4 regions of the Nonomuraea marmarensis genome follow, and region 1 is predicted to be linked to each of the others. Evidence: riboswitches for the same ligand, from Rfam matches in the RefSeq annotation. Region 1 holds a riboswitch; each other region holds the start of a gene.

Region 1 (6,805 bases):
GCCGGAAAAGTACCACTTGAGAAACTCGTCCACCGATGCACCTTATCCTGAGCAAATGCCCCTTCAGATCACCGGCGCGCTAGGCGACCCTGACCTGATCCGCCTCCCCTGGGAGGTCCCCCTGCAAGACTGGCCGCAGCATCACCTGGTCGATCTGCCGCGCGGCATCTCGCGGCACGTCGTGCGGTTCGCGCGGCTGTCCGGCAAGGTGTACGCGATCAAGGAGATCAGCGAGCGCTACGCCAAGCGGGAGTACCAGTTGTTGTGGGACCTCGCCCGGATCGACGCGCCCTCCGTGCAGCCCGTGGCGTACGTCACCGGCCGCGACAACGACCTGGACGCGGCACTGATCACCAGGCACCTGCAGTTCTCCCTCCCCTACCGCGCGGTCATGTCGGGCACGCTCCGGCCCGACACGCTCACCCGGCTGCTCGACGCGCTGGCCGTGCTGCTGGTGCGGCTGCACCTGAACGGCTTCTACTGGGGCGACTGCTCGTTGTCCAACACGTTGTTCCGAAGGGACGCGGGGGCGTTCGCGGCCTACCTGGTGGACGCCGAGACCGGCGAGATGCACCCGATGATCAGCGAGGGCCAGCGGCTCGGCGACATCGACGTCGCGCACACGAACATCTTCGGCGAGATGCTCGACCTGGAGGCCGGCGGGTTGCTACACCCGTCGATCGACCCCATGGACACCGCCGAGGACGTCGTCACCCGCTACCACCGCCTGTGGGACGAGATCACCCAGAGCGAGATCATCGAGGAGGTGGACTGGCACCGGGTGGAGCAGCGGATCAGGCGGCTCAACCTGCTGGGCTTCGACGTGGCCGAGATGATGGTGCGGCGCAAGGTCGGCACCGGGCGGCTGATCGTCCGCCCGAAGGTCGTGGACGCCGGGCACCACCAGCGGCGGCTGCTCAGGCTGACCGGGCTCGACGTGGAGGAGAACCAGGCGCGGCGGCTGCTGAACGACCTCGACGGGTTCCGGGTGGCCAAGGGGCTGCGGCACGAGGACGAGGCCATCGTGGCGCACCGGTGGCTGGCGGAGGTGTTCCAGCCGACGGTCGAGGCCATCCCCGCAGAGCTGCGCGGCAAGCTGGAGCCCGCGCAGCTCTTCCACGAGATCCTCGACCACCGCTGGTACCTGTCTGAGGAGGCCGGCGCCGACGTGGGCCTGACCACGGCGGTGAAGTCGTACGTGGACAACGTGCTGGTCCACAAGCCCGACGAGCAGGCGTTGCTGCCCGACGAAGCCGCAGAGTAGGCACTCAGGCGGTGGTCAGCTTGGTGATCTCAGCCACGATCTGGGGCCACAGCGGCTGCGGCAGATCGTGCCCCATGCCCGGATACGTCACCAGCCGGGCGCCGGGGATGGCCGCCGCCGTGGCCCGGCCGCCCACGATCGGAACGAGCTGGTCGGCCTCTCCGTGCATGACGAGAGTGGGCACGCTCACCCCGGCCAGCGACTCCGTACGGTCGCCGGAGGCCATGATGGCGGCCAGTTGCCGGGCCGTGCCCGCGGGGTCGAAGCACCGGTCGTAGGCCAGCCCCGCCATCGCCATCACCTTCTCCCGGTCCAGCTCGTAGCCGGGCGAGCCGATGGTCGACCAGGTCGTCACCGCCTGCGCCCGCACGGATTCGCGGTCGGCGGGGGGCCGGGCCATCAGCACGGCGAGCGCGGCCTCGGACGGCGGGGCGATCGACGGGCCGGGCGTGGACATGATGGAGGTCAGGGTCAGCAGTCGTCCGGGATGCCGGATGGCCAGCGTCTGGGCGATCATTCCGCCCATCGAGGCGCCGACCACGTGGGCGGCGGGCCAGCCGAGGGCGTCCATGAGCCCGGCGACGTCGTCGGCCAGGTCGTCCAGCAGGTACGCCGACGGCGCCCCCTGCTCCGGAACGCCGTGGTCGTGGAAGTGGGTGGACAGGCCGGTGTCGCGGTTGTCGAACCGTACGACGTGGTGTCCCTGCTCCGCCAGGAGCTCGCAGAGCCCTTCGTCCCAGTGGATGAGCTGGGCGCCGAGCCCCATGATGAGGAGCAGCGGCCGTGCTGCGGGCGAGCCGAAGCTCTCGTAGGCGATTTCGATGCCGTTCGCGGCTACGCGGGTGGTCACGAGGACCAGAATGTCATTCTGGTCCTGCTCTCGTAAAGGCGCCGGGATGCCGGTCCTACTCGGACCACGCGCCGGTGGAGAAGGGGACCGGATAGTTCTTCTTGCCCGGGCCGTCGCCCCACTTGGTGATGACGTAGTCGATGTCGATGTGGCCCTGCCCGCCGACGCCGTCGACGCCCAGCGTGTCGGAGTTGAACGAGCCACCGGTCAGCTCGGCGAACGTCTTGGCGTCGAGGTCCAGCATGACGCCGCGGCTGGAGGGCTCACCAGGCCCGCGATCTCCTACGAAGAAGGGCAGCTTCTTGCCCTTGTAGATCACGTACCCCTCGGTCAGCAGCGGCCAGCTCGGGCTGGCGGCCAGCCCCTTCTGCATGGGCTTGCCGCTGGCCGGCAGTCCCGTGTCACCGGCGCGACCGGAGGAGTCGTCCCAGAAGTAGGACGCCGTGGTCGAGCCCTTGAGCAGCACCTTGTCGTCGGTGCCGGAGTCGGCGCGGGCCGCGGCGCAACAGGTGACGGTCAGCACGCAGGTGGTGGAGGCGGTGAGCAGAGCGAGGGAACGCAGAGCGAGGGAACGCAGGCCAGAGCAAGCAGACATGGAGCATCGAATCCTTCGCGCAGGGGATGGGGGATTGCGCTCGCCTGGCGGAATGCCTGGCCGGACACGAGGCCCGATGCCGGCTACGCGGAGCGCACAGGGGGGAACCTAGGGAAGGGGGCCGCTCAGTGAACGGCCGGCACTACGTCTCCTGGGGGTACGCCGCTGCTGTCCATGGGGCACGTCCTCTCCCTCACGCCTACCGGGTTAGCTGACGGGTTCGGGCGTGGAGATGCCCTACCGACACGCGGTCGGATTCACCCCACAATCAGGTGGGTCCCCGGTTCCCGACTGCTCGGGATTCGGCGCCAGCGGCGGTCCCTCTTTGGTAAGGGCCAGGTCACCGGCTGGTAATGGGCAAAAACATAGCACCGATTCGGACAAACGCCAATGATTCACCATGAACCGGGCAAAGATCTACCTTTGGTCGGGAATGAGAAAGGGGGCACGGCATGCCGTACCCCCTGCGGACCCGAGCCTCAGCCGCCGCTCTTGCGCCTGAACGATCTTTTACTCGCAGCCGGACCGTGCGCCCCGTGGATCTTCGATGGGTCGCCGCCCCTGCCACCCGCGCCCGAGTCGGCATGCTGGTTACGCTTTCGCTCCAGCGCCTCACGGAACTTGCGCTTCATTTCGTCCTCGGGAGTTTCGTCGGTTTCCGGCTCCGGTGTTTCCGCCATGAGAGGACCTCCGTGGTGTTGGGGACAATCACAGCTTCGCACGCCACCGCTTATGACGCGAAACCGACCTCGACCTTGTTCTCCGGTACGGCCGGCGCATCCAGCCTCTTGGCCGGCATCGCTACCAGCGCCACCAGGGCGACCAGCGCCCCCACCACCCCGATCGACGGGATGACGAGGGCCGCCGCGGAGGCATGCGCCGCGGCCACGCCGTGCACGAGGGCGTTGGCGGTGACCGTGGAGGTGTAGAGCGTGCCGCCCACGGCCAGCGCCACGGAGCCGCCGATCTGGCGGAAGAAGGTCAGGTTGGCCGAGGCGGTGCCGATGTACTGCGGCTCGACGGACTGCTGCGCGGCCATGGTCAGCCCGGACAACATCGGCCCCATCCCCAGCCCTATCAGCGACATCCATCCCGCCAGCGCCACGGCACCGGTCTGCAGGGTCAGGTTCAGGCACAGGAGGGTGCCCGCGACGAGGAGGAACGGGGCGGCGACGAGCCACGGCTTGTAGACCCTGGTCCTGGACGTGAGCACGCCCATGAGAACGCTGCCCACGACCATCGCCAGCGTCATCGGGTAGATCCGCAGCCCCGACTCGGTGGCGCTGACGCCGAGGGCCTCCTGGAAGTAACGCGGCAGGAACACGACTCCGGCGTACATGCAGAAGGCGGTGAAGAAGGAGGTCAAGTTCACCAGCGTGTACGTGCGGTTCCCGAACAGGTGCATGGGCATGATCGGACTGGCCGCCCGCCGCTCCACCAGCACGAACACCGCCAGCAACGCCAGCGCGAGCACGATCGGCCCGGCCACGGCCGCGTCGGTCCACGCGTTCCCGTCGAGCCCCTTCTCCGTCAGCCCCAGCAACAACGCGGTGATGGCCACGGTGAACACGGCGATGCCCGCGTAGTCCGGCCGGCCGCCGCCGACGCCTGGCCGGTTCGGCAAGCGCAGCACCACGATCGCGATCAGGACCAGGCCGAGCGGCACGTTCACGTAGAAGGCCCAGCGCCAGGTCGCGTGGTCGGTGAACAGCCCGCCGAGGAACGGCCCCGCCAGGTACGTCAGCCCCATCACGCCGCCGAGCGCGCCCTGGACGCGGGCTCCGTTCGTACTCGGCGGGAACAGCTCCATCACCAGCGCGATCGACAGCGGCAGCAGCGCGCCCGCGCCGAGCCCCTGGAGCGCGCGGAAGGCGATGAGCTGCACCATGTCCTGGGCCACCCCGCACAACGCCGAGCCCGCCACGAACACCACCATCCCGACCAGCAACAACGGCTTCCTGCCGTGCTGGTCGGACAACCTGCCGTAGAGGGGGACCGTCACCGTGGAGGTGAGCAGGTAGGCGGTCACCACCCAGACGTAAAGGGACGAGCCGCCCAGCTCGCTCGTGATGCGTGGCAGCGCCGTGCCGACGATCGTCTGGTCGAGCAGCGCCAGGAACATCCCGCCGAGCGCGGCGAGCAACACCAGTCCCTTGCCCTTGGGATTCATGTCAGTAGTCACAGGTAAATGTTTATATGTAAGCTCTGACATGTCAAATCTTCGATATGCTGGCAGGCATGTCCCTACGGATCGCGCTGCTCGGGCTGTTGTCGGGTGTGGGCCCGGCCAGCGGCTATGACCTGGCCAAGAAGTTCGAGCACTCGCTCAACCACGTCTGGCAGGCCGGGCACACGCAGATCTATCCGGAGCTGGTGAAGATGGCCTCCGACGGGTTGGTGGCGGTGGAGTCGGAGGGCGCCAGGGGGCGCAAGATCTACACGATCACGCCGGAGGGCACGCGCGAGTTGCACGAGTGGATGGTGGATCACGCGCCGTCGCTGACCATCCGCAGCGAGATCGCGCTCCAGGCGTTCCTGCTCCCGCTGCTCGACAGGGACGAGGCGATCGCGACGGTCGAACGGATCAGGGCCGGCTACCAGGCCCGGCTGGCGGTGCTGGAATGCAAGGGGGGCGAGGCCGGGCTCGGCAAATATGCGCTGAGACTCGGCTTGAGCCAGCTCCGCACCAGCATCCAGTGGGCCGACGAGACGCTGGCCGACCTCAAACGCGCCTGAACGCCAGCAGGCGGAACACCGGGTAAAGGGGTTCCGTTCCGTTCATGGTGTTGTGTTGGAGCCGCTCAGGAAATAGACCCGGCATGATGCTCGAGCCCCCGGTACCGCCATGAGTCTCCTCGGTCGTGACCTGGCGATGGACCTGGGCACGGCCAGCACCCGAATCTACGTCAAGCGCAAGGGCATCGTGCTCGACGAGCCCTCCGCCGTCATCCGCGACACCCTCACGGGCAAGGTCATCGGGTACGGCGCGGAAGCGGCCGACGGCGCCGACGCCGACGCCGACGCCGAGACGTGCTGGCCGGTCAGCGGCGGCCTGCCGGTCGACAACGAGCTGGCCCGGCGCATGATCCGGCATTTCCTGCGCAAGGTGCACCGGCATCCGTTCTCCAGGCCGCGCATCGTCATGGCGCTGCCCGAGGACTCCACCCCGATCGCGCAGCTGGCGCTGCGCGACATGGCGTTCGAGGCGGAGGCCAGGGGGATCCTGCTGATCCCGCACGCGCTGGCGGCGGCGCTCGGGGCGGGCCTGCCGGTCATGGACTGCGTCGGGAGCATGGTGATCGACATCGGCTGCGACACCGCCAGGGTCGCGGTGGTGTCGAGCGGGGCCGTGGTGGCGGCCGGCGCCGTTCCCTACGGCGGCCGGACCATGAACAGGTCCATCGTCCGGTGGGTGGAGTGCGAGTACGGGCTGCTGCTCGACGAGCCGGAGGTGGAGGCGGCCAAGCGGCACGCGAGCAGCTGGAAGCCGCTGGACCGGGCGGTGCCGGTCCGCGGGCACGACCCGCACGCCGGTTTCGAACGCACGGCGGCGTTGCCCGTACAGGGGATCTACGAGGCGACCAGGCAGCCGGTCGAGTCCATCGTGCGCGCGGCGGTCGAGACCGTGGAGCGTTGCCCCGCCGAGCTGGCCGCGGACCTCGTGGAGCGGGGTGCGGTGCTGGTGGGGGGAGGTTCGTTGCTGCGAGGGCTGGGGCGGCGGCTGCGTTCGGCGCTGTCCATGCCGGTTCGCAGGGCGGAGCGCCCGCTGGACTCCGTGGCCCTCGGACTGGGCCGGTGCGCGGAGGACCTCGGCCTGATCTCGAGGCTCCGGCGCCGATGAGCGACGTCCAGCGCCGCGCGGCATAATTGTGCATTTGCGTGATTTGCCCGATAGGCTCGGATGATCTCGGATATCGTCCCAACGTGCACGCCGGCCGTCACGCTGTTTCCGCGATTCTCTTTTGCGTCGCGGCGATAACGGCCTGCGCGGCGGCCTCCGAGTTACCCACCCTCGAAGAGGCCACCAGGCAGCTCGACCTCGACGCCGGCACCCTGCTCAGCGCCGCCGAACTCGGCTTGTCGGCCGTCGAGCGGG
Region 2 (6,805 bases), on a different contig from region 1:
CGCCGAATACATGGCCGCCCTGCTGACCTCCGTGGGGGACGACAAGGACAAGGCCGCGGTCTACCTGGCCGAGTGCCGCAAGATGGGCATCGAGGTGCTCGCCCCGGACGTCAACGACTCCCAGTTCGACTTCGTCGCGGTCGGCGACGCCCAGGTCCGCTTCGGGCTCGGCGCCGTCCGCAACGTCGGCGCGAACGTCGTTGAGGGCATCGTCAAAGCCCGCAAGGAGAAGGAGCGCTACAACGACTTCAACGACTTCCTGGCCAAGGTGCCGCTGTCCGTCTGCAACAAGCGGGTCATCGAATCGCTGATCAAGGCGGGCGCGTTCGACTCGCTCGACCACCAGCGCAAGGCCCTGCTCATGGTCCACGAGCAGGCCGTCGAGTCGGTCATCGACATCAAGAAGAACGAGGCCCACGGTCAGGATTCGCTGTTCGGCGGGATGGACGACGACGGGGATGACACGGCGTTCACGGTCGCCGTCCCCGACATGGAATGGGACAAGAAGACCAAGCTCGACTTCGAGCGGGAGATGCTCGGCCTGTACGTGTCCGACCACCCCCTGGCCGGCAGCGAACGACTCCTGGCCCGCAACCGGGACACCACGATCGTCGACCTGCTCGACAGCGGCCGGGACGACCGCGGCGAAATCAGCGTATGCGGCATGATCACGAAGGTCGACAAGCGGATCAACAAGGCCGGCAACCTGTGGGCCATCGCCACGGTCGAGGACATGGACGGCGCCGTGGAGTGTCTGTTCTTCCCGAAGTCGTACGAGCTGTACGGGCCGGAGCTGCGTGAGGACGCCGTGGTGGCCGTCCGCGGGCGGGTCAACAATCGCGACGGCGCCATCTCGATCTTCGCGGAGGACCTGGCGCTGATCGACGTGTCCGGCATCACCAGCGACGCCGGGCACCCCGTCACCCTGCTACTGCGCGAGGAACGCATCAGCCAGAGCCTGGTGGACGAGCTGCGTAACGTGCTGAAGCTGCACGAAGGGCAGGTTCCGCTGCTGATCAACCTGCGGCGGTCGGCCGGGAAGACCATGGTGCTGTCACTGCCGGAGTTCCGGGTCAACCCCGAGCCGTCGTTCGCCGCCGACATCAAGCAGTTGTTCGGGCCGGAAGCGATCTCGCTGTGACCGAACAGCGGCAGATCGACATCATGATCACTGGGGAGCCGCCGACGTGCCCGCGCTGCGGCGAGGAGGGGCTGCTGCTCGTGGACGTGCCGTACGGCTGGACGAACGCCGGCGGCACCGCGGCGGACGGCCGGAACGGTGTCGTGCTGTGCGCCGGGTGCGATGCCCGGGTGCCGCACGCGGCTCCGCTGATCACGTGGTTCCATGTGCACGGTGTAGCGGATGACGGGGATGACGAGTTCGTGCGGCTGCTGGTGGCATGGGCGCAGCACGTGCACGGGTCGGCGCTCGATATGGACGCGTTGGACGCCGAGGCCGAGCTGTGGCGGCACGGCCTCCTGTGACCGCCGTACATTCGCCGGGCGTCTCCCGTCACTCCAGCCCTGTTAGCCTCGGCAGGCGGCGGCGCGTTCCTCCAGGAGGGCGCGTTCACGGGCGTTGCGGGTCATCGAGGCCGCTCGCTCGAACTCGGCGCGGGCCTCCGCCAGGCGTCCCAGCTTGAACAGCAGGTCTCCCCGTACGCTGGGCAGCAGGTGGTAGTCCTGGAGCGACGGTTCGCCCACGATCTGGTCGAGGAGGCCGAGCCCCACCGCCGGCCCGTAGGCCATGGAGAGGGCGACCGCGCGGTTGAGCTCGACGATGGGGGAGCGGGACAGCTTGGCCAGCGACTCGTACAGGGCCGCGATGCGTACCCAGTCGGTGTCCTCCGGGTTGACGGCGCGGGCGTGGCAGGCGGCGATGGCGGCCTGGAGGGCGTAGGGGCCGAGATCGTTTCCGAGCTCCTCGGCCTGGTCGAGGGCGGTCAGGCCGCGGCGGATGAGGAGTTGGTCCCAGCGGGCCCGGTTCTGCTCCAGGAGCAGGATCGGCTCGCCCGACGGCCCTACCCGGGCGGCCGATCTTGAGGCTTGGATCTCCATGAGGGCGACCAGCCCGTGTACCTCGGGTTCCTTGGGCATCAGGCCTGCCAACACCCGGCCCAGCCTGAGGGCGTCCTCGCACAGGGCGGGGCGCATCCAGTCGTCTCCGGCCGTCGCCGAATAGCCTTCGTTGAAGATCAGGTAGATGACCTCCAGGACGGACGACAGCCGGCCCGCCAGCTCGGCGCCCTGGGGCACCTCGAACGGGACCTGCTTGTCGGCCAGCGTGCGCTTGGCGCGTACGATCCGCTGGGCCACGGTGGGCTCCGAGACCAGGAACGCCCGCGCGATCTCGTCGGTGGTCAGGCCGCCGAGCACGCGCAGCGTCAGCGCCACCCGCGCCTCCACGGACAGCGCGGGATGGCAGGCCGTGAACACCAGCCGCAGCAGGTCGTCCTCGATCTCGTCGACCTCGGGCGGCTCCTCCTCGTTCTCGAGGCGGTGGCCGAGCTCGACAAGGTTGCGTTCGAGGCGTTCGTTCCTGCGGATCAGGTCGATGGCGCGGCGTTTGGACACGGTCATCAGCCAGGCGCCGGGGTTGCGCGGCACACCGGACTCCGGCCACTGCTCCAGGGCGGCCACCAGCGCGTCCTGCGCCAGCTCCTCGGCGAGGCCGACGTCGCGCACCAGCCGGGCCAGCCCGGCGATGAGCCGGGCCGCCTCGATCCGCCATACCGCCTCGATCGCGCGGTGCGTGTCGGAAGCCATCACCGGCCCATGAGACCAGCACAAACCCCCGCCCCGCAACCCACGCCCCCGGTCCGGACGGCCGCCGCCCGTCCGGCCGAACGGGCAGTGCCCGGTCGGATGATGGCCTGACGGCCGGCGGTCACGCGGCCGGAGCCGAGCGGGCGGCGGTCGTAAGGTCAGCCGTTGGGGCGGTCGGCGCCGAGGCGCTCGCGGAGGGCCTCTTCGCGCTCGCGCGCCTCCTGCGGCAGCGACTCGTCCGGTACGTCCGAGGCGTCGAACACCCGCCACACATCCAGCCCGATCCCGTCATGCCCCGGCGGCACCGGGACGCGCAGGGCCCACTCGATGGCCTCCTCCCTGGACTTCACCTGGATCAGCCAGAACCCGGCGATGAGCTCCTTGGCCTCGGCGAACGGCCCGTCGATCACGCTCGCCTTGCCGCCGCTGTAGGCGATCTGGGCCCCGTGCGAGCTCGGGTAGAGCCCTTCGCCGGCCAGCAGCACCCCCGCCTTGGCCAGCGACTCGTTGTAGGCGTGCATGTTGTCGACCAGCTCCTGGCTGGGCAGCACCCCGGCCTCGGTGTCCGCGTTGGCCTTGCCCACGATCATGAACTTCATCGAAGTCGTCTCCCTTTCGTCCGCACCGGCCGCGGCCGGTCTCATCAACGCGTCGAACGACTCCGTGGCGGATCGACACGTCCGCCGGAAATCTATTTCGTGAAGAGCCGGGCGGCACCGGTTGCCGAGAAATCTACAACGTAAAGGCGGTCGCTCAGGAGGGTCATCGAGCCTTCGGCGGGCGGGCCGCGACGGTGACGGCCGCGAGCAGGGCCAAGGCCACCGCCAGCGGCGGCACCGGACCGGCTTTCAGGTACAGCACGGCGCCGGCCAGCGCGCCGGCGAACATCGCGACGACCGACACGGCCCGGCGCCAGGCCGCCCACATCGGCGGATCGGCGGCCAGGCCGGTGAGGATGGTGGTGAGGACGTTGGTGGTGATCATGTCGGGCACTCCCAGCCTGCGCACGGTCGCGTTCTGCACGCCCATGCCGTAGGCGAGCAGGCCGATGAGCGGCGCCTGCGCCATGGCGTCCCGGTGACCGGCCACCTGAGCCACGACGAGGGCGGCGGCGACGAGGAGCGCGTGCGCGGCGGTGAGGGCGACGAACTCCCGCCGCGCGTTCCGCATCCGCCGGGCCAGGCGTCCCGCGCTCCATGCCCCGGCGGTGAAGCCGGCGACGGCCAGCGGCGGGGCCCATACCGACAGCTGGGGCTCTCCGGCCAGGGCGAAGCCGAGGAAGACCACGTTGCCGGTCATGTTGGCGACGAAGACCCGGTTCAGGCCGAGGAAGCTGACGGCGTCGACGAGGCCGGTCACGATGGTCAGCAGGATCAGCAGGGCAGGCAGGACGTCGTGCCGGTTCGCGCCGCGGGGGAACAACGCGTCGGCGACCCACCGCAACGCGCGCCTCACGCGGTACTCGTAACCGTCGCGCCGCACCCGCAAACCATGCCGCCAGACGACGCTGTCTCCGCAAAGCGGGTCAGACCGCCCACCTCAGGGCCCGGGAACGCGGCGAGCGCACGTCCCGTGCGGGACGCGCGCTCGTTCGCGGCTGGAAGGCCAGGAGCCCGTCAGGCTCAGGCGGCGTACTCCGGATAGCCGTAGCCGACGACATCCGACTTCGGACGGACGCGCTCCTCGACCTTGCCGTTGCCGGTGTTGCCCTCGATCGTGGAGATGGTGCCGTTCTGGTTGTCCTTCACCACGAACCCGACGTGCCGGATGTCGGTGAGGTCCTTGCCGCCGTTCCAGGCGAAGAAGACGACGGCGCCGGGCTTGGCGACGGTGCCGAAGCGGTGGGTGCCCTCGAACCACTTGGCGTAGGCGACGGTGTAGGCGTCCGCGCCGATCTGCGAGTGGGCGCCGCTCTGGTTGCCGACCCAGGAGACGAACATCGCGCACCAGGCGCCGTTCAGGTAGTCGGTCCTGGTCCCGCCGTCGCGGGCGACGGTCTCGGCGGCTCGCGGCGAGGCGGCGTACCAGTCCTGGTACTTGGTGCCGCCACCGGCGGCGTTCTCCGAGGTGCCGACCTGGGACTTGGCGACGGCCAGGACCTGGGCGGCGGTGACGTTGACCTTGGCCTGCCCGGACTTGATGTCGTGGTCGGCGACGGCGGCCGGCCGCTGCGCCGTGTCGGCGCTGGCCACGGCAGCCTGGCCGCCGAGGGCCGAGGCGATGACGGTGGCGCCGAGCAGGGCGCGAGCGATGTTGGTCTTCGAGGTACGGCTGAAACAGTGTTTTGCCATCGAGGGGGTTACTCCTTGCTTCCATGCCGCTTACCGGGTTAGCTGACGGGTTCGGACGTGGAAGCTGCCCTACGGCACCGGAGTGCCGATTCACCCCAAGGACCTGGGTCCCCGGTTCCGCCCTGAGGCGGATTCAGCGGTCACAGGACCGTCCTGTGATCGTTCGTACGATGGTTGGACATTGCCCGAAAAATCGGACATCTGCCCTGATATGCCTCATAAGGTAATACATGCGGCAAGTGGATTACAACTGGATAAAGCCCACTTAGCCGAGTTGCGTCCGGGCGTTGGCCAGCAGCCCCATCATCGCGAGGGACTCGTCAAGGGGCATGATCGAGGATTCGGTCCTGCCTTCGGCCGTGGCGGCGCGGACTTCGCGCAACTCTCCGGCGTATCCGTTGTCCGCCGGATCGAGCAGATGCTCCTCCGGCTCCATGGAGGGCCCGGAAAGTAAAATCTGCTGCGGCGCCCAGAACGGCGCCTGGATGTCCGCCCGCATGCCCGTGCCGACAACGGTGGCGTTGTTCGGGTAATTCCCCAGCAACGAGGTCTCCACGAGAGCCCGCCTGCCGCCGGGGTAGAGCAACACCCCGGCCGCCTCCGCGTCCACCCCGTTGGGCGCCAGGGAGCCGGTGACGCGCAGGTCAGCGGGCAGGCCGAGGAGCAGCTGGGCCAGCCCGAACGGGTAGATCCCCAGGTCGAGCAGGGCCCCGCCGCCCAGCTCCGGCGCCCACAGGCGGTGCGCGGGGTCGTAGGGGAGGGTGAAGCCGAAGGACGCCTGCACCGAGCGGAGGTCTCCGAAGCGCGGATCGGCCGCGACGCGCTGGATGAGCGGGTTGAACCGCATCCACATGGCTTCCATCAGGAACACCCGTGCCTCGCGCGCCAGGCGTACCATCTTCTCCGCGTCGGCCACGGTCGCGGCGAGGGGCTTCTCGCACAACACGGCCTTGCCCGCGGCGATCGCCGCCTCGGCCACCTCCAGGTGCTGGGCGTGCGGCGTCGCCACGTAGATCGCGTCCACCGCCGGGTCGGCGCACAGCCGCTCATAGGAGTCGTACGCCGACTCCGCCCCCAGCGCGGCGGCCAGGGACTGCGCCCGGCTCAACACCCTGGACCCGACGGCGGCCACCCGCATCCCCGGCTCGGCCACGATGGCCGCCCCGACCGTACGGGCGATACCGCCCGTTGCCGCAATTCCCCACGCAAAATCCCGCACGGGGGAGGAGCATAGACCTATCAGGTCATGTTGAACGTGTCGGGGTCAGGCCCGATGCGCCGGCCCTTGTTCATCGCGCCGATGGCGGCCATGTCCTCGGCGTCGAGGATGAAGTCGAAAACCTCGATGTTCTCGGCGATCCGCGACGGGGTCACGGACTTGGGGATGACCACGTTGCCGAGCTGCAGGTGCCAGCGGAGCACGATCTGCGCGGGGGTCTTGCCGTACTTGGCCGACAGCACCGCCAGCGCCGGGTCCCCGAGCAGCCCCTTGCCCTGCCCGAGCGGGCTCCACGCCTCGGTGAGGATGCCGTTGGCCTCGTGGAAGGCCCGCAGCTCCCGCTGCTGCAGGTACGGGTGCAGCTCGATCTGGTTGATGGACGGCGTGATGTCGGCCTCGTCCATCAGCCGGGTGAGCGTCGAGACGGTGAAGTTGGACGTGCCAATGGCCTTCGCCCGCCCGTCGCGGTAGATCTTCTCCATCTCCTTCCACGCCTGCACGTACCTGCCCTGCCCGGGCACCGGCCAGT
Region 3 (6,805 bases), on a different contig from region 1:
GCGGCGGGAACTGCTCCAGCTCTTGGTGACGGCCGGCCAGGTGATCGCTGAGACGACCTCCGATGAGGTGACCCGCTATCGCCGCTCCACGAAGCCACCGCGTGCCGAGGAGGTGCTGCGCCTGCCGACCGGGCAAGTGGCCATGATCCGGCGTCAGGACGCGTTTCACCGCTACACCTCCTTCGCCGCCGACCTGGCCGCCGTGGCGGTGTGGAGCCCGGGCTGCACCGTCTCGGCGACGTTAGGAGAACTCTCCAGGCAGCTACTGGCCGCAGAAGAGGAGATATGCGAGGCTTGGCGGCGTTCTGAAGAGTATCGGCATGCGGCTTGACCTGCCCGGATGATTTATCGGCTCCCACACGTCATCATCTGTTCATGCGTAGCGTTTTGTCGTTCACGGTTCTTCGACCAGAGGTCACTGAATCCTTGCGGCACTGAACTGCTGGTCCCGGGCTTCGACTCCAATATCACGTGGCGACGATCTAGATACACCGCCCAGATCCTAAGCAGCCAGACGCGTCACTTCGGATGGCCCGGCAGGCTTCGGGGTGGGGGCACCGCCGGATTCAGGGTGAGCTGGCCCGGCTGGGTCACAAGATTGCGTACTCGACGGTGTGGGAGATCGTGAAGAGGGCAGGGACCGATCCCCTCGCTCCTGCGTCATGCGACTCTGATATCTATCTGTGGGGAGTGCTTTGGATCCATCCAGCGCAGCACCTGCAGCAGTTCGTCGACCGGCAGACTGACGCAGCCCGTGGTGGGCGCGCCGCTACTGATGTGAAGGAAGATCGCGCTACCCAGGTAGGGGGTACGGTTTTTGGTGTTATAGGCGATCACGGCGCCGTAGTCGTAAGCCGGGGGAGTCACCATGTTCTCGGGAGCGACCCCCGGATCGGCGTGGCGGGCGTCCACCCACTCGTTGTAGAGGGGACTGGTGGAGTCGTCATTCCACTTGTCGTAGGAGAACGCCTGCCGGTATGGGAACTTCACACCGGGGTCGGGCTTGATCCCGAACATGAAGTCGAACCCGTACGTGCCGGACGGGGTGCGCCCGTCGCCTTCCCGCTTCTGGCTCGGCGGGGCGATGCCGCTCTTGCCGACGTTCGCTGTCCACGGCCCATACGTCTTCACCCAGCGGCTGCCCTCTGCGGTGTAGGCCACCAGTGTGGCAGTGGTCTTCTGGTATGAGTCGGCCGTCACGGTGATGAGCTGCCGTCCCGGCGACGGGGGTGGCAGAGCGGCCGCAGACGCGGACACGGCACGGGCACCGAAGAACCCGCTGAAAATCATGACGAGTGCAAGCAGAGCGGCACTCACGCGGACGGAAGCCATTCTCGGGTCCGCAGGCGCTCTCTGATTGGTGCTGTTCATGCAGGTCAGGCTAGCCAGGCGAGAGGTGTGCTCGGGCGGCGTCCCCGCGCTCTCCGGCAGCGGTCGCGGCGCAGACGTCATCGTCCGTTCTGGGAGAAGTGCTGGTAGTCCTTCTCGCCAGACCAGGATCCGCCCCAGCCCCAGCCGATCTTCTTGAACGCGCGAACGACGTCGTCAGCGGGGTTGATGACTCCTGGCCGGTTCAGAGGCCGCTGAACATAGCCCTTCGCGTTCGTGGGATCGATGGTGCCGCCTGGATAGGGGTGGATGTAGGGATTCTCTCGGGGATTGACGTCGATCGCCAGGCCGTAGGCGTGTTGCGACCAAGTGCCGGTGGTCTTGACGTGCCGGCAGTTGAAGGCCGAGGTGTTGTCCGCCGTCATGGAGGCGTCGTCGCTGCCCTTGTAGACGTCCACCGGCTGCATCTGCCGAATGGGGAAGCGATGACCGTACAGCATCTTGAAGACCGAGACGACCTGGTTGGTCACTGATTCGTTGACCACCAGCTTGCCTGTGTGGGGCCTGCCATCGAAACCCCAGTAGGTCATGCTGATCATTCTGAGATCGTCGGGTTGCACCGGGCATCCACGGCGCCAGGAATAGCGCAGCTGGTCCGGGGACACTGGTGTCACTATGGCGGTGAATTTCTGTGATGTGCCCGAGGGAGAGGGCGCCGGAGGGGACGCCGCAGCCGTCACCATAGCGACGCCGGTCACGCTGAGCAGAACGAGTGCCGCCGCAGCTGGCGTGCGGTGCGGGATGAATGCCATCTCCCCAGGTTAGGCACTCTTCAGCTGCCTGTTCTAATCGATCAGATATGACCGGCCATCGATCCTCTTACGGACATAACGGCAGACTCAGGCCACGCCTGTGGCCGCGATCCGTGTGCCGTCGTAGAACTCGAACCCTGGCCTGCTACGTCCGGCTCGGCGGCGAGTTGGGCCGCCGCGCCCCCTTCCCTGAGGACTATGGCGCTGGCCCGGGCGGCCACCGGAGAAAGGGCCTCAGCGCCTTCATCGACACCGTGGAAGGCGAACGAGCCTCGGTGAGCTGATCGACGAGTACCGACACGCCGCCCGACTCGAGTGCCACAAGCCCATGGATCTACGTGGTCGGCTGCGTCGGTCTCGACGCCGTCACGGTCTCGATGACGCTGGCAGCGAGAAGGTCGATGGTCGTGGGGTGCCGTGGCGCCATGCGTACCTTGCGGGGTTTCCGGTCTCCACGATCCGGCCTGCTGACATGACGAGCATCTGGTCGGCGTGGTCGGCGACCAAGGTCACGTCGTGGGTGATGAGCAGGATTGAGATGTCGAGCTCATGGCGCAGGGTGTCGAGCAGATCCAGGGCCGTAGCGGCGGTGGAGGCTCGCTCCAGCCGTTCAGGGTTCGCTGGGAGCGATCGGATTATCTCCGGCCGAGGGCGCGGAGCTGGTCCTGGTGCAGGGAGGAGACGTTCTGGTCCACCGGGTCGTCGGTGTACTGGTGGATGATCCACTTCTTCCAGGGCGACGGCGGGGTGACCGTGCCCTTGGCCTCGTTGTAGTTGGCCACCCACAGTGGGTACTCGCCCAATCCCTGGCCGTACTTCTCGGCGAAATTGGAATTGGCATAGAAGAGTGGTGTGACGCCGGTCTTGGACTTCACCCGTTGCAGCCATGTCTTGGCCCAGGCGTTCACTCGCGCCGGGGACTGACCGTCGGTCGTTTCCAGGTCGAGGACCAGCAGGTCCCCTGCCTTGGCGGGCTGCTTGTTCACCACGGAGAGGAAGAAGTCGGCCTCTGCGACGGGGTCGTTGGAGGGGCGCCCGAAGTGGTACGCACCGCGCACCATGGGAAGTTTGCCGATCTCCGCCCAGTGACGCGCGAACGAACTGTCGATGATGTCGGTGCCTTCGGTCGCCTTGACGATGCCGAACTGGGCGCCGCTCCCGGCCCAGTCGTAGCTGGATTCGTAGTGGGACATGTCTCGCCCCTCGATGAAGCCATCCGCCTGTGCGGGACCGGCGAGACCGGCGCCCGCCAGGGCGGCGGCCAGGGCCAGCGATACGGTCGCCGCGACCTTGCGCAGGGGGCGGGTCTCGCCGACGAAGGAGGTGTTGATCTTTGGAACACGGAGGGTACGGTGCTTGGCCATCGTGAAGGGGTTCTCCTTGCTTCCATACCGCTTACCGGGTTAGCTGACGGGTTCGGGCGTGGAAGCTGCCCTACGGCACGGCGTGCCGATTCACCCCAATTGGGACGTGGGTCCCCGGTTCCGCGTGTGGCGGATTCAGCGGTCACAGGGCGGTTCTGTGATGGTCTTGCGATGGTCTGGTAACGAGCTGACGAGTCGGACGTATACCTACAAACACCCCATAAGGGTAAATACCTGACAAGCAGGCTACAAGTGGATAGATTTCCAGTCAAGAACGGTCGCCCTACGGCTGGAAGCAGCCGCATCCGCAGCTCGAGGGATACAACTCTCCGGTTGGGAGGGCGTTCCAGCAGGCCGTGGCCGAACTGGTGCGCATCCGCACCGTCCTCGTCGTCGCACACCGTCCGGATCCTCGTAAGAGGTAAACATCGGTGAACGGTCACGTTCAGTGGCGGGGTCCGGCCACGATCTGAAGAACGGGCCAGTACCCCCGGGTCCTTCCGGGGGGGCGCTCGACCGGATCGAACAGGCGCTGAGCATCAGCGCGATGGACTGCACTCTTGCCTGGGAAATACCGTAGGGGGGTATAGTGTTGTAGTAGGTGAGAGGCTCGATGGGAGGCTGGCATGGTCGGATATAGCGGTAGCAAGCAGGATCACGCGGTGCGGCTGCGCCGGGTCGAGGGGCAGGTGCGTGGTCTGCAGCGGATGGTCGAAGACGACAAATACTGCATCGACATCCTGACTCAGGTGTCGGCGGCCACCAGCGCGCTGCGGTCGTTCGCTCTCTCGTTGCTGGAGGAGCATCTGGCTCACTGTGTCGCTGAGGCCACGTTGAAGGGTGGTCCCGAGGCTGACGTGAAGGTCAGGGAAGCCTCTGATGCCATTGCCCGGCTTGTCCGTTCCTGACCAGGGTTGAAGGAGAGATCGATATGAGTACCGCCACCTACATCGTCAAGGGCATGACCTGCGGCCATTGCGTCAGTTCGGTCAAGGAAGAGGTCGGCGAGGTGGCTGGCGTCACGAGCGTGGAGGTCGACCTGGCCAGCGGGCTGCTGAGGGTGGACGGCGACGGTTCCGTTGACGCGGCGAAGATCGTTGCCGCGGTCGAGGAGGCCGGATACGAAGTGGCGAATCAGTCATGAACACCGCAGCCAAGCTCGGTTCCTACATCCTGGGGCTGGTCGTCGTCTTCGGCGGCGCCCTGGGTGCGGGCAAGGTGGTCGGGCCGGTCGGAGCGGCTCCGGCCGACGAGCACGCCGCCATGGCGGCGCCCGCGGCGGAGCATGCGGCGATGGCGGCGCCATCCTCTGAGGAGTCCGGTGAACACAGTGAGCACGCCGCCCAGCAGGTGAGGAGCGATACACCTGGGGGGCTCCAGGTGTCCGAGAACGGTTACACCCTCACCTCGCTGACCGGGGCGATCAAGCCGGGTGAGCCCACCGATTTCCGCTTCACCGTGACGGGTCCGGACGGCAAGCCGGTCACCGATTACCAGGTCGAGCACGACAAGAAGCTGCATTTCATCGTCGTCTCCCGTGATCTGAGCAGTTTCCAGCACGTGCATCCGGAGATGACGCCTGAGGGCGTCTGGTCGGTCGAGCTGACGTTGCCGGAGGCGGGGACGTACCGGGCCTTCGCCGACTTCGCGCCCACCGGCGGCGAGGCGCTGACGCTGGGCACGGACCTGTCTGTGGCGGGCGAGTATGAGCCCAAGGCGTTGCCGCTGGCCGGCCGTACCGCGACGGTCGACGGATACACCGTCACCCTCGACGGCGACCTGACACCGGGGCAGGCGAGTAAGCTCACCCTGAAGGTGAGCAAGGACGGCGAGCCGGTCACCGACCTGCAGCCCTACCTGGGTGCTTACGGGCACCTGGTGGTCCTGCGCGCCAGGGACCTGGCCTACCTGCACGTCCACCCGGACGGCGCGCCGGGCGACGGCAAGACCCAGGCCGGGCCCGAGATCGTCTTCTACGCCGAGGTGCCCAGCGGCGGCGACTACCGCCTGTTCCTGGACTTCCAGCACGGGGACAAGGTCCGTACGGCCGACTTCACCCTCGGCGCGGATAAGACGGCGGCGCCCGTTACGACCACGACTCCCACGGCCACGCCCCTTACGACCACGACCACGACTCCGACGGCCACGCCCAGCGGGCATGGCGACGATCACGGCCACTGAGCGAGAGAAAGGAGAACGGTGATGTCTTCTGTCATCGATGACCGGCAGAACGCGGTCGAGCTCTCGATCGGCGGCATGACCTGCGCCTCGTGCGCCAACCGCATCGAGCGCAAGCTCAACAAGATGGACGGCGTGACCGCGACGGTCAACTACGCCACGGAGAAGGCGAAGGTCACCTTCGGCGAAGGCGTCGCACCTGAGCAGCTCATCGCCGAAGTGGAAAAGGCCGGCTACACCGCGGCGCTGCCCGCTCCGCCCAAGGCTGAGGCAGGCGAGGAAGAGCCGGGGGACGAACTTCAGCCGCTGCGCAACCGCCTGATCACTTCCGTGGTGTTGTCCGTGCCGGTGGTCGCGATGGCGATGATCCCGGCGTTGCAGTTCACGAACTGGCAGTGGTTGTCGCTGACGCTGGCCGCGCCGGTGGTGGCATACGCGGGCTGGCCGTTCCACAAGGCCGCCTGGACCAATCTGCGGCACGGCGCCGCGACCATGGACACGCTGATCTCGATCGGCACCCTTGCCGCGCTCGGCTGGTCGTTGTGGGCGCTGTTCTTCGGTACGGCGGGCACGCCGGGCATGACGCATCCGTTCGCGTTCACCATCGAGCGCAGCGACGGGTCCGGCAACATCTATCTGGAGACCGCGGCGGCGGTGACGGCGTTCATCCTGGCCGGGCGCTACTTCGAGTCCCGCGCCAAGCGCCGCGCGGGCGCCGCGCTGCGGGCCCTGCTGGAGCTGGGGGCCAAGGATGTCGCGGTGCTGCGTGACGGTGTGGAGACCCGCATCCCGAGCGACCAGCTCACGGTGGGGGACAGGTTCGTCGTACGACCCGGCGAGAAGATCGCGACGGACGGTGTGATCGAGGAGGGTAGTTCCGCGGTCGATGCCTCCATGCTGACGGGTGAGTCCGTTCCCGTGGAGGTTGGGCCGGGCGACGCCGTCACGGGTGCCACGGTCAACGCGGGCGGCCGCCTGATCGTCAGGGCCACCCGGGTGGGCGCCGATACCCAGCTGGCCCAGATGGCCAGGCTGGTGGAGGAGGCGCAGACGGGCAAGGCGCAGGTGCAGCGGCTGGCGGATCGTATCTCGGGGATCTTCGTGCCCATCGTGATCGCGCTG
Region 4 (6,805 bases), on a different contig from region 1:
CCCGCCAGCCGATGCCCGAACGTCTGCCCCATGAACCCCACCAGGATCAGGTACTGCAGGGCGAAGACCACGACGGGTGCCCACGGCGACTCGGCCGGGTTCATCCTGAGCAGCAGCTGCACGATGGCCCACGTGCAGATCATCCAGTCGATGACCAGCGCGCCGATCCTGCGCCCCCACCCGGCGATCGACCCGCGGCCGCCCTCGGGCAGGCCCAGGCGCTCTCCCGGGTATCCGAGATCGACCCCGGCGGACCGGAGCCCGCCCAGCCACGTCTGCGTCCACCGAGGTCCGTTGCCGCTCATGCCCTCCACGGTAGCCGCCCGGTGGGCCGGTCCGGATTGTGACCCAACCGCGTCAAGAGACGGTCATGATGTACGCCATGCCACACGGGGATGACCTTGACGAGCGCTTCAACGCGCTGGTCTCACAGATCGACGCCGAGGAACAGCGCAGGATGCGGGCCGACGCGAAAAGAGGGGCCAGAGAGCGGCGTACAGACCGGTCGGACGCCCGCTTATCCACGGCGGCCAGGCCCGAGACAGGACCGCCGCGGCGGGTCGGGCGGGCCTGGCTCGCGATGGCCACGATCACGGCGCTGATCGCCGCCGCGGGCGTGGTGGTCATGTTCCGGCCCGACCTGCTCGCCCCCTCGGGCGCGGTGCCCGAAGAGACCACGCCGGTGGTTGCTATGGCCGAGGAGACCACACCGGTGGTCGCGGCGCCGGCGGAGGTGGTGAGCCCGTTCGCCGGGTCCCCGGCCGAGGACTACGCCGACGGGATCGACGGGTTCGTGCTGCCGGAGGCGAAGGCGCTGGGCGGGTTGTCGAAGAAGGACGTGGCCAAGGGGCTGGAGCGGACGCGCGAGCTGCTGGCCGCCGCCTACCTCGACAAGAAGACGCTGCTGGGCGGAGATCCGGACGCCTTCGCCAAGTTGCTGGACCGCGAGCAACGCGACTGGTTCCGCGATGACCTGGACGACTCGAAGGAGCCCAACCGGCCCATGGTGAACAGCTTCGCCCCGAAGACGGCCGAGCTCACCACCGAGGTCATCAAGGTGAGAGGACAGGCCACGCTGGGCACGTTCCGGGAAGACGGCCTGCGCGGGGTCGAGGTGAAGCTGAACCACCTGGTCGTCTACGCGGTGCACCGCCCCGGCCAGCCCGCCACCACCGTCAGGCTCGTCACCCATCCCACCGGAAGCGTGCAGTTGTACCGCGAGTCCGGCCGGCTCGTCGTCTGGGTGGACGGGTGGGGTGCGAGCGCGACGCCCGCCCGCTGCGACGTGGAGGACGGGTTCATTCACCCCTACTACGAGGATTCGCCTGAGGACAAGGTGGGTGCCACCGGACCACCCTCAGATCCCTACGTTCTGGACGACGAGCCGAGCAGCGACGACGGCTGCGAGGCGTCGCAGGGCACCTGACCTACGTAACATGTGTGAAACAAACGAGACACCATTCGGAAACGGCCACGGCCTAACGTCGGCATGATGGCCAGTCCCAGGGAGGTTCGAGAGTGTTCAACTCCGCCGACGACGTCCTGAAGTTCATCAGTGACGAAGGGGTGCAGTTCGTCGATGTCAGGTTCACAGACCTGCCGGGGACGACTCACCACTTCACCTTCCCGGTTGAGAACTTCGGCGCGAGCGTCTTCACAGACGGACTCATGTTCGACGGCTCGTCGATCCGCGGATTCCAAGCGATCCACGAGTCCGACATGCTGCTGCTGCCCGACCCGACCAGCGCCGTGGTGGACCCGTTCCGCCAGCACAAGACGCTCAATCTGAACTTCTTCGTGCACGACCCGCTGACCGGCGAGGCCTACAGCCGCGACCCGCGCAACGTCGCGCGCAAGGCCGAGGACTACCTCAGGGGCACCGGCATCGCCGACACGGTCTACTTCGGCCCCGAGGCCGAGTTCTATATCTTCGACGACGTGCGCTTCGAGACGAAGCAGCACGCCGGCTACTACTACATCGACTCCATCGAGGGCGCCTGGAACACCGGCAAGGCGACCGAGGGCGGCAACCTCGGCTACAAGCCGCGCTACAAGGGCGGCTACTTCCCCGTGCCGCCGATGGACCACTTCACCGACCTGCGCTCGGAGATGGTCCGCAACCTCATCGAGTGCGGCATCGACGTCGAGATGCAGCACCACGAGGTCGGCACCGCGGGTCAGGCGGAGATCGACTTCAAGTTCGGCACGCTGCTCAAGACGGCCGACAACCTGATGCTCTACAAGTACATCATCAAGAGCACCGCGCTCGAATTCGGCCACACGGTCACGTTCATGCCCAAGCCGCTCTTCGGCGACAACGGCTCCGGCATGCACTGCCACCAGTCGCTCTGGAAGGACGGCTCGCCGCTCTTCTACGACGAGGTCGGCTACGCGGGGTTGTCCGACACGGCCCGCTACTACATCGGCGGCCTGCTCAGGCACGCGCCGTCGCTGCTGGCCTTCACCAACCCGACGGTCAACTCCTACCACCGCCTGGTCCCCGGCTACGAGGCCCCGGTCAACCTGGTCTACTCCCAGCGCAACCGCTCGGCCTGCGTACGCATCCCGATCACGGGCTCCAACCCGAAGGCCAAGCGCATCGAGTTCCGGGTGCCGGACCCGTCGTGCAACCCGTACTTCGCCTTCTCGGCGATGCTGATGGCGGGCATCGACGGCATCCGCAACAAGATCGAGCCGCCGGAGCCGGTCGACAAGGACCTCTACGAGCTGCCGCCGGAGGAGGCCCGCCAGGTGCCGCAGGTGCCCGGCTCGCTGCCCGAGGTGCTCACGGCGCTGGAGGAGGACCACGACTACCTGCTCGAGGGCGGCGTGTTCACGCCGGACCTGATCGAGACGTGGGTGGCGTACAAGCGGGAGAACGAGGTCGACCCGATCCGGCTGCGGCCGCACCCGCACGAGTTCGAGCTCTATTACGACATCTGATCCCGTAGCCCGTAAAAGGCCATCGGCTGTCCCGTTGAGGGCACGGTCGATGGCCTTTCGGTTGCCACGAGAAAGTCACCAAGACTGAAAGCGCCGGTCGAGAGCCGATCACCGTGAACCCCACCGGCACCTCCCGCCACGAGCGGAGAGGTCACGAATGTCCCCCGGTCCCGGGCTCGCGTACCGCGCCGAAGATTTTGCCAAAGCCCTGAAATCCCTACAGGTACGGCGATTCAGGGTTTACGCGAGTACGCGTACATTGCGAGGGGATTTGCCCCACTTGCAATGATTATGGGGGCATATATACCTTTTTCAGCATTACGGCCCACGTTTTGGCGAGCACTCGCCGGATCGTTGCCGCATCGTTGACAGGCCGAATCCGCACATCACGGAGCCGGGGACCCGCCTTTATCCCGGGGTGAATCGGACGCCAGCCCAGGCTGCGCCCGTAGGGCACTTCCAAGCCCGAACCCGTCAGCTAACCCGGTAGGCGACATGGAAGCAAGGAGTCAAATCCCCCATGCTCGATCTCTCCAAACGGCTCAGCCTCTCTGCCGCCGGCGCTCTCCTGGCCGGGGCCACCACACTGGCGAGCGTGACCGGCCCGGCGATCGCGTCGACCGCCGAGCATGGCCCGGCGCACGCGGCCGTGCAGGAGCAGGAGCCGCTCACCTACGGCCAGGACGTCTCCAACTACCAGCCGCTGTACGACTGGAACGCCAGCCCGGCCCAGTTCGGCATCATCAAGGCCACCGAGGGCATGACCTTCACCGACGCCGCCTTCGCCAGGCACTGGCGGGAGCTGGGCAAGAAGGGCATCGTACGCGGGGCCTACCACTACGGCCACCCCCGCAACAACCCCATCGCCGAGGCCGACCACTTCCTGTCCGTGGTGAACGCCCAGCCCGCCAAGAGCGGGGACCTGCTGGTCCTCGACATGGAGACGACCGACGGCAAGTCCGTCGCCGAGGTCAACGCCTGGGAAAAGGCGTGGCTGTCGCACGTGAAGGCCAAGACCGGGATCACCCCGATGTTCTACAGCGGCTGGCGCTTCGCCAACATCTACGGCAAGGGCCTGTCCGAATATCCGTTGTGGGTCGCCCACTACGGCAAGGCCAAGGGGATGGTGACCCCGCCCGCCGACTGGAAGTCCTGGACCATCCACCAGTACTCCGACTACCCCGTCGACCAGGACGTCTCCGTACTGACCCCTGACCAGCTGCGCCACCTGGGCCGCCAGTCCGCCTGACCGGGCGGGCCACGAGGTGGTTGGGTAGGAACCGGTCATGGGACCGATCGTCATCCAGCGTGTCTACGATCACGCGCCTGCCCGCGGCGCGGTGTTCCTCGTCGACCGTGTGTGGCCTCGGGGAGTGCGCAAGGACGACCTGCGGCTCGACGGATGGCTGCCGGACGTCGCGCCGTCGAAGGAGCTGCGCCAGTGGTTCGGCCACCGGCCCGAGCGGTTCGCCGAGTTCGCCGAGCGTTATCGGGCCGAGCTCGCCGAGCACCCCGAGACGGTCGAACCGTTGCTCGCCGCCGCCGAGAAGGGGCCGGTGACGCTGCTCTACTCGGCCAAGGACACCGAGCACAACCAGGCTGTGGTGCTGCGGGACCATCTTCAGCGCGCCCGCTAGGGATCTCCTACGGCCTCACGTCCCCGCGAACTCGAACCGGGGCGCGGACGGGGCCAGGATCGCGGACTTCGGGGTGACGGGCCAGAGGGTGCTCAGCTCGTCGGAGAGCGTGGCCGTGAGGGACTCGATGTCCTGCCGCGCCGTGTCGTGCAGCGCCTCCGCGACGATCAGGACGTCGGTGGTCGTGTCGCGGATGGCCGAATAGCCGCTCTGGCGGTTGGTCCAGCGGCGGGCATGCGCGTTCCCGAGGGCGTCCGCGAAGATGACCTCCCCGGCCGGCGGGTGCTCCGTCTCGCCGGAGAAGGTCAGGTATGTCTCGTCGCCCGCCGCATGCCGCACTTCCACATACTCCGAGATCCGGGAGGCGTCGAACACTGCCACCGGGATGGCGTACGCGATGGAGACCGCGTTGCACAGGTCGATCACGGGATGCAGGCGCGGCAGAGATCCCTCTTTCCTGAAGCGGCGCAGCAGCGACTCCGAGGCGCACCGATATCGGGTCGGCTTGAGGCCCATCTTCGAGAACGCCCGCCGCCACGCCTGGATCTCCGGCAGCTCGCCTTCCGATGCGATGGCGAGCCTCTTGGCGGCGATCTCGCCGAACCGGGCGAGCCGGTCGTCGACGGAGACGTCCGTGGAGATGCCCGGCGCGAAGATCAACCCGGGCGCCAGCTCGGGAAAGTCCCGCCAGATGGCATCGGAATGCTGGAAATACATGGTCACCTCGTCATCGCGGCCGGGGAGCACGGGCCGATCACGATACCCGCATCCTCGCCTCCGGGTCAGGCGGGGATGGCGGGGTTGGCGGCGCGGGCGCGGCGGGCGGCCAGCGCGTAGCAGGCGCAGGTCACCGCCGTCAGGATGGCCGCCGCCAGCAGGGGCCGGCCGATGACGCCCATGACCGCCACGCCGAGGGTGGCGCCGACCTGGCGGAACGCGTTCAGGACGCCTCCCGCCGTGCCCGCCGTGCCCGGCGGAGCGCTGTTGACCATGCCCGCCATCAACGCGGGCAGCACGAACGACAACCCGAAGCCCATCACCACCAGCCAGGGCGCCAGAACGTCGGTGAGGGCGACGCCCGTCAGGCCGATCGCGAGCAGGGCGAGACCCCCGAGGATCGGCGGCCGGGGACCGTGGCGGGCCACCAGGCGGCCGGTGAGCAGCGGGTTCACCGTCATGGGGAGCGTGAGCGGCAGGAAGGCCAGCCCGGCGGCCATCGGGCTGAGGTGACGGGTGTCCTGGAGCAGGAGGGTGAGGACGAACAGAGCGCCGGAGAAGGCGAAGTTCGCCACCAGGCCCGCGAGCAGCTCCGGCCAGGTGGCGGCGAGCAGGCCCCCAGGCAGCGCCGGGGCGTGGCTGCGGCGCTCCGCGAGCACCAGCGAGACCAGGACGGCCGCCGCCAGAACGCCCGCCGGGAAAGAGGAGCCGATCAGCGCATCCGCCACCAGGCCCAGGAAGGCGCAGGCCAGCGCTTGTACCGGCCAGTCGATGCGCCGCAGGCCACGCGGCGAGCGGACCTTGCGCATGGCCAGCAGGCTGATCAGGGCGAGGGGTGGGTTGAGCAGGAAGACGGCGCGCCACCCGTACAGGTCCACCAGGAGGCCGCCGAGCAGGGGGCCGGCCGCGAGCGCGCTGCCGGTGATGGCCGCCCACAGGCCGGTGGCGCGGGCACGGGCGGCCGGGTCGGGGAAGAGCTGGGCGAGCAGGCCGAGCGAGCCGCCCGTGCAGAGCGCGCCCGCCACGCCGAGCAGGGCCCGCAGCGCGATCAGCGCGCCCAGGTTCGGCGCCGCGGCGCTCAGCAGCGAGATCACGCCGAACGCCGCCACGCCCACCTTGAAGATCCGGGCCGCGCCGTACCTGTCGGCCACCGCTCCCCCGGTGAGCAGGGCGGCGGCGAAGGCGACCGTGTAGGCGTTCACGGCCCATTGCTGACCGGCCAGCGAGCCGCCGAGCGAGGCCCGCAGGTCGGGCAGCGCGATCGTGAGCACGGTGGTGTCGAGGATCACCAGGAAGTAGGCGAGGGAGAAACCGAACATTCGCATGCGCCACAGCCTGATTAACCACGACATATCCCCTCAACAGGCACAACCGCAGGGAGCGTTCGGGAGAACCGTATGCTGACATCCATGGAATTGCGTCAGTTGCGGGGGTTCGTGGCGGTGGCCGGGGCGGGCACCGTCACCGGGGCGGCGACCAGCCTCGGCCTCGCCCCCGCGTCGGTGTCG

Evidence for each region. A riboswitch is a leader RNA that binds a small molecule or an ion and turns the genes downstream of it on or off. The one in region 1 is predicted to bind cyclic di-AMP.
Region 2: another riboswitch for cyclic di-AMP. It lies ahead of ACFLIM_RS23370 (CHAP domain-containing protein); the one in region 1 lies ahead of ACFLIM_RS24355 (hypothetical protein).
Region 3: another riboswitch for cyclic di-AMP. It lies ahead of ACFLIM_RS45730 (glycoside hydrolase family 25 protein); the one in region 1 lies ahead of ACFLIM_RS24355 (hypothetical protein).
Region 4: another riboswitch for cyclic di-AMP. It lies ahead of ACFLIM_RS00590 (glycoside hydrolase family 25 protein); the one in region 1 lies ahead of ACFLIM_RS24355 (hypothetical protein).

What each region holds. Positions count from the first base shown of each region.
Region 1 covers NZ_JBICRM010000015.1:18,759-25,563, reverse strand. Annotated here, with positions in the region: gene ACFLIM_RS24370 (DUF885 domain-containing protein) at 1-33, opposite strand, end outside; gene ACFLIM_RS24365 (DUF4032 domain-containing protein) at 56-1,264, shown strand; gene ACFLIM_RS24360 (alpha/beta fold hydrolase) at 1,269-2,114, opposite strand; gene ACFLIM_RS24355 (hypothetical protein) at 2,170-2,709, opposite strand; cyclic di-AMP (ydaO/yuaA leader) riboswitch at 2,891-3,027, opposite strand; gene ACFLIM_RS24350 (DUF5302 domain-containing protein) at 3,189-3,341, opposite strand; gene ACFLIM_RS24345 (MDR family MFS transporter) at 3,440-4,891, opposite strand; gene ACFLIM_RS24340 (PadR family transcriptional regulator) at 4,948-5,445, shown strand; gene ACFLIM_RS24335 (rod shape-determining protein) at 5,555-6,550, shown strand; gene ACFLIM_RS24330 (hypothetical protein) at 6,634-6,805, shown strand, end outside.
Region 2 covers NZ_JBICRM010000014.1:32,577-39,381, forward strand. Annotated here, with positions in the region: gene dnaE (DNA polymerase III subunit alpha) at 1-1,141, shown strand, start outside; gene ACFLIM_RS23350 (DUF6300 family protein) at 1,138-1,485, shown strand; gene ACFLIM_RS23355 (RNA polymerase sigma factor) at 1,528-2,766, opposite strand; gene ACFLIM_RS23360 (YciI family protein) at 2,925-3,365, opposite strand; gene ACFLIM_RS23365 (YoaK family protein) at 3,529-4,248, opposite strand; gene ACFLIM_RS23370 (CHAP domain-containing protein) at 4,389-5,057, opposite strand; cyclic di-AMP (ydaO/yuaA leader) riboswitch at 5,070-5,206, opposite strand; gene ACFLIM_RS23375 (Gfo/Idh/MocA family protein) at 5,323-6,276, opposite strand; gene ACFLIM_RS23380 (aldo/keto reductase) at 6,297-6,805, opposite strand, start outside.
Region 3 covers NZ_JBICRM010000050.1:167-6,971, reverse strand. Annotated here, with positions in the region: gene ACFLIM_RS45745 (DUF6042 family protein) at 1-331, shown strand, start outside; gene ACFLIM_RS45740 (L,D-transpeptidase family protein) at 661-1,371, opposite strand; gene ACFLIM_RS45735 (M15 family metallopeptidase) at 1,449-2,141, opposite strand; gene ACFLIM_RS45730 (glycoside hydrolase family 25 protein) at 2,777-3,505, opposite strand; cyclic di-AMP (ydaO/yuaA leader) riboswitch at 3,519-3,656, opposite strand; gene ACFLIM_RS45725 (metal-sensitive transcriptional regulator) at 4,132-4,413, shown strand; gene ACFLIM_RS45720 (heavy-metal-associated domain-containing protein) at 4,437-4,649, shown strand; gene ACFLIM_RS45715 (hypothetical protein) at 4,646-5,686, shown strand; partial or broken gene ACFLIM_RS45710 (heavy metal translocating P-type ATPase) at 5,708-6,805, shown strand, end outside.
Region 4 covers NZ_JBICRM010000001.1:107,794-114,598, reverse strand. Annotated here, with positions in the region: gene ACFLIM_RS00605 (RDD family protein) at 1-305, opposite strand, end outside; gene ACFLIM_RS00600 (hypothetical protein) at 383-1,426, shown strand; gene glnA (type I glutamate--ammonia ligase) at 1,519-2,943, shown strand; cyclic di-AMP (ydaO/yuaA leader) riboswitch at 3,305-3,451, shown strand; gene ACFLIM_RS00590 (glycoside hydrolase family 25 protein) at 3,464-4,192, shown strand; gene ACFLIM_RS00585 (DUF488 domain-containing protein) at 4,230-4,580, shown strand; gene ACFLIM_RS00580 (B3/B4 domain-containing protein) at 4,596-5,327, opposite strand; gene ACFLIM_RS00575 (MFS transporter) at 5,363-6,622, opposite strand; gene ACFLIM_RS00570 (LysR family transcriptional regulator) at 6,707-6,805, shown strand, end outside.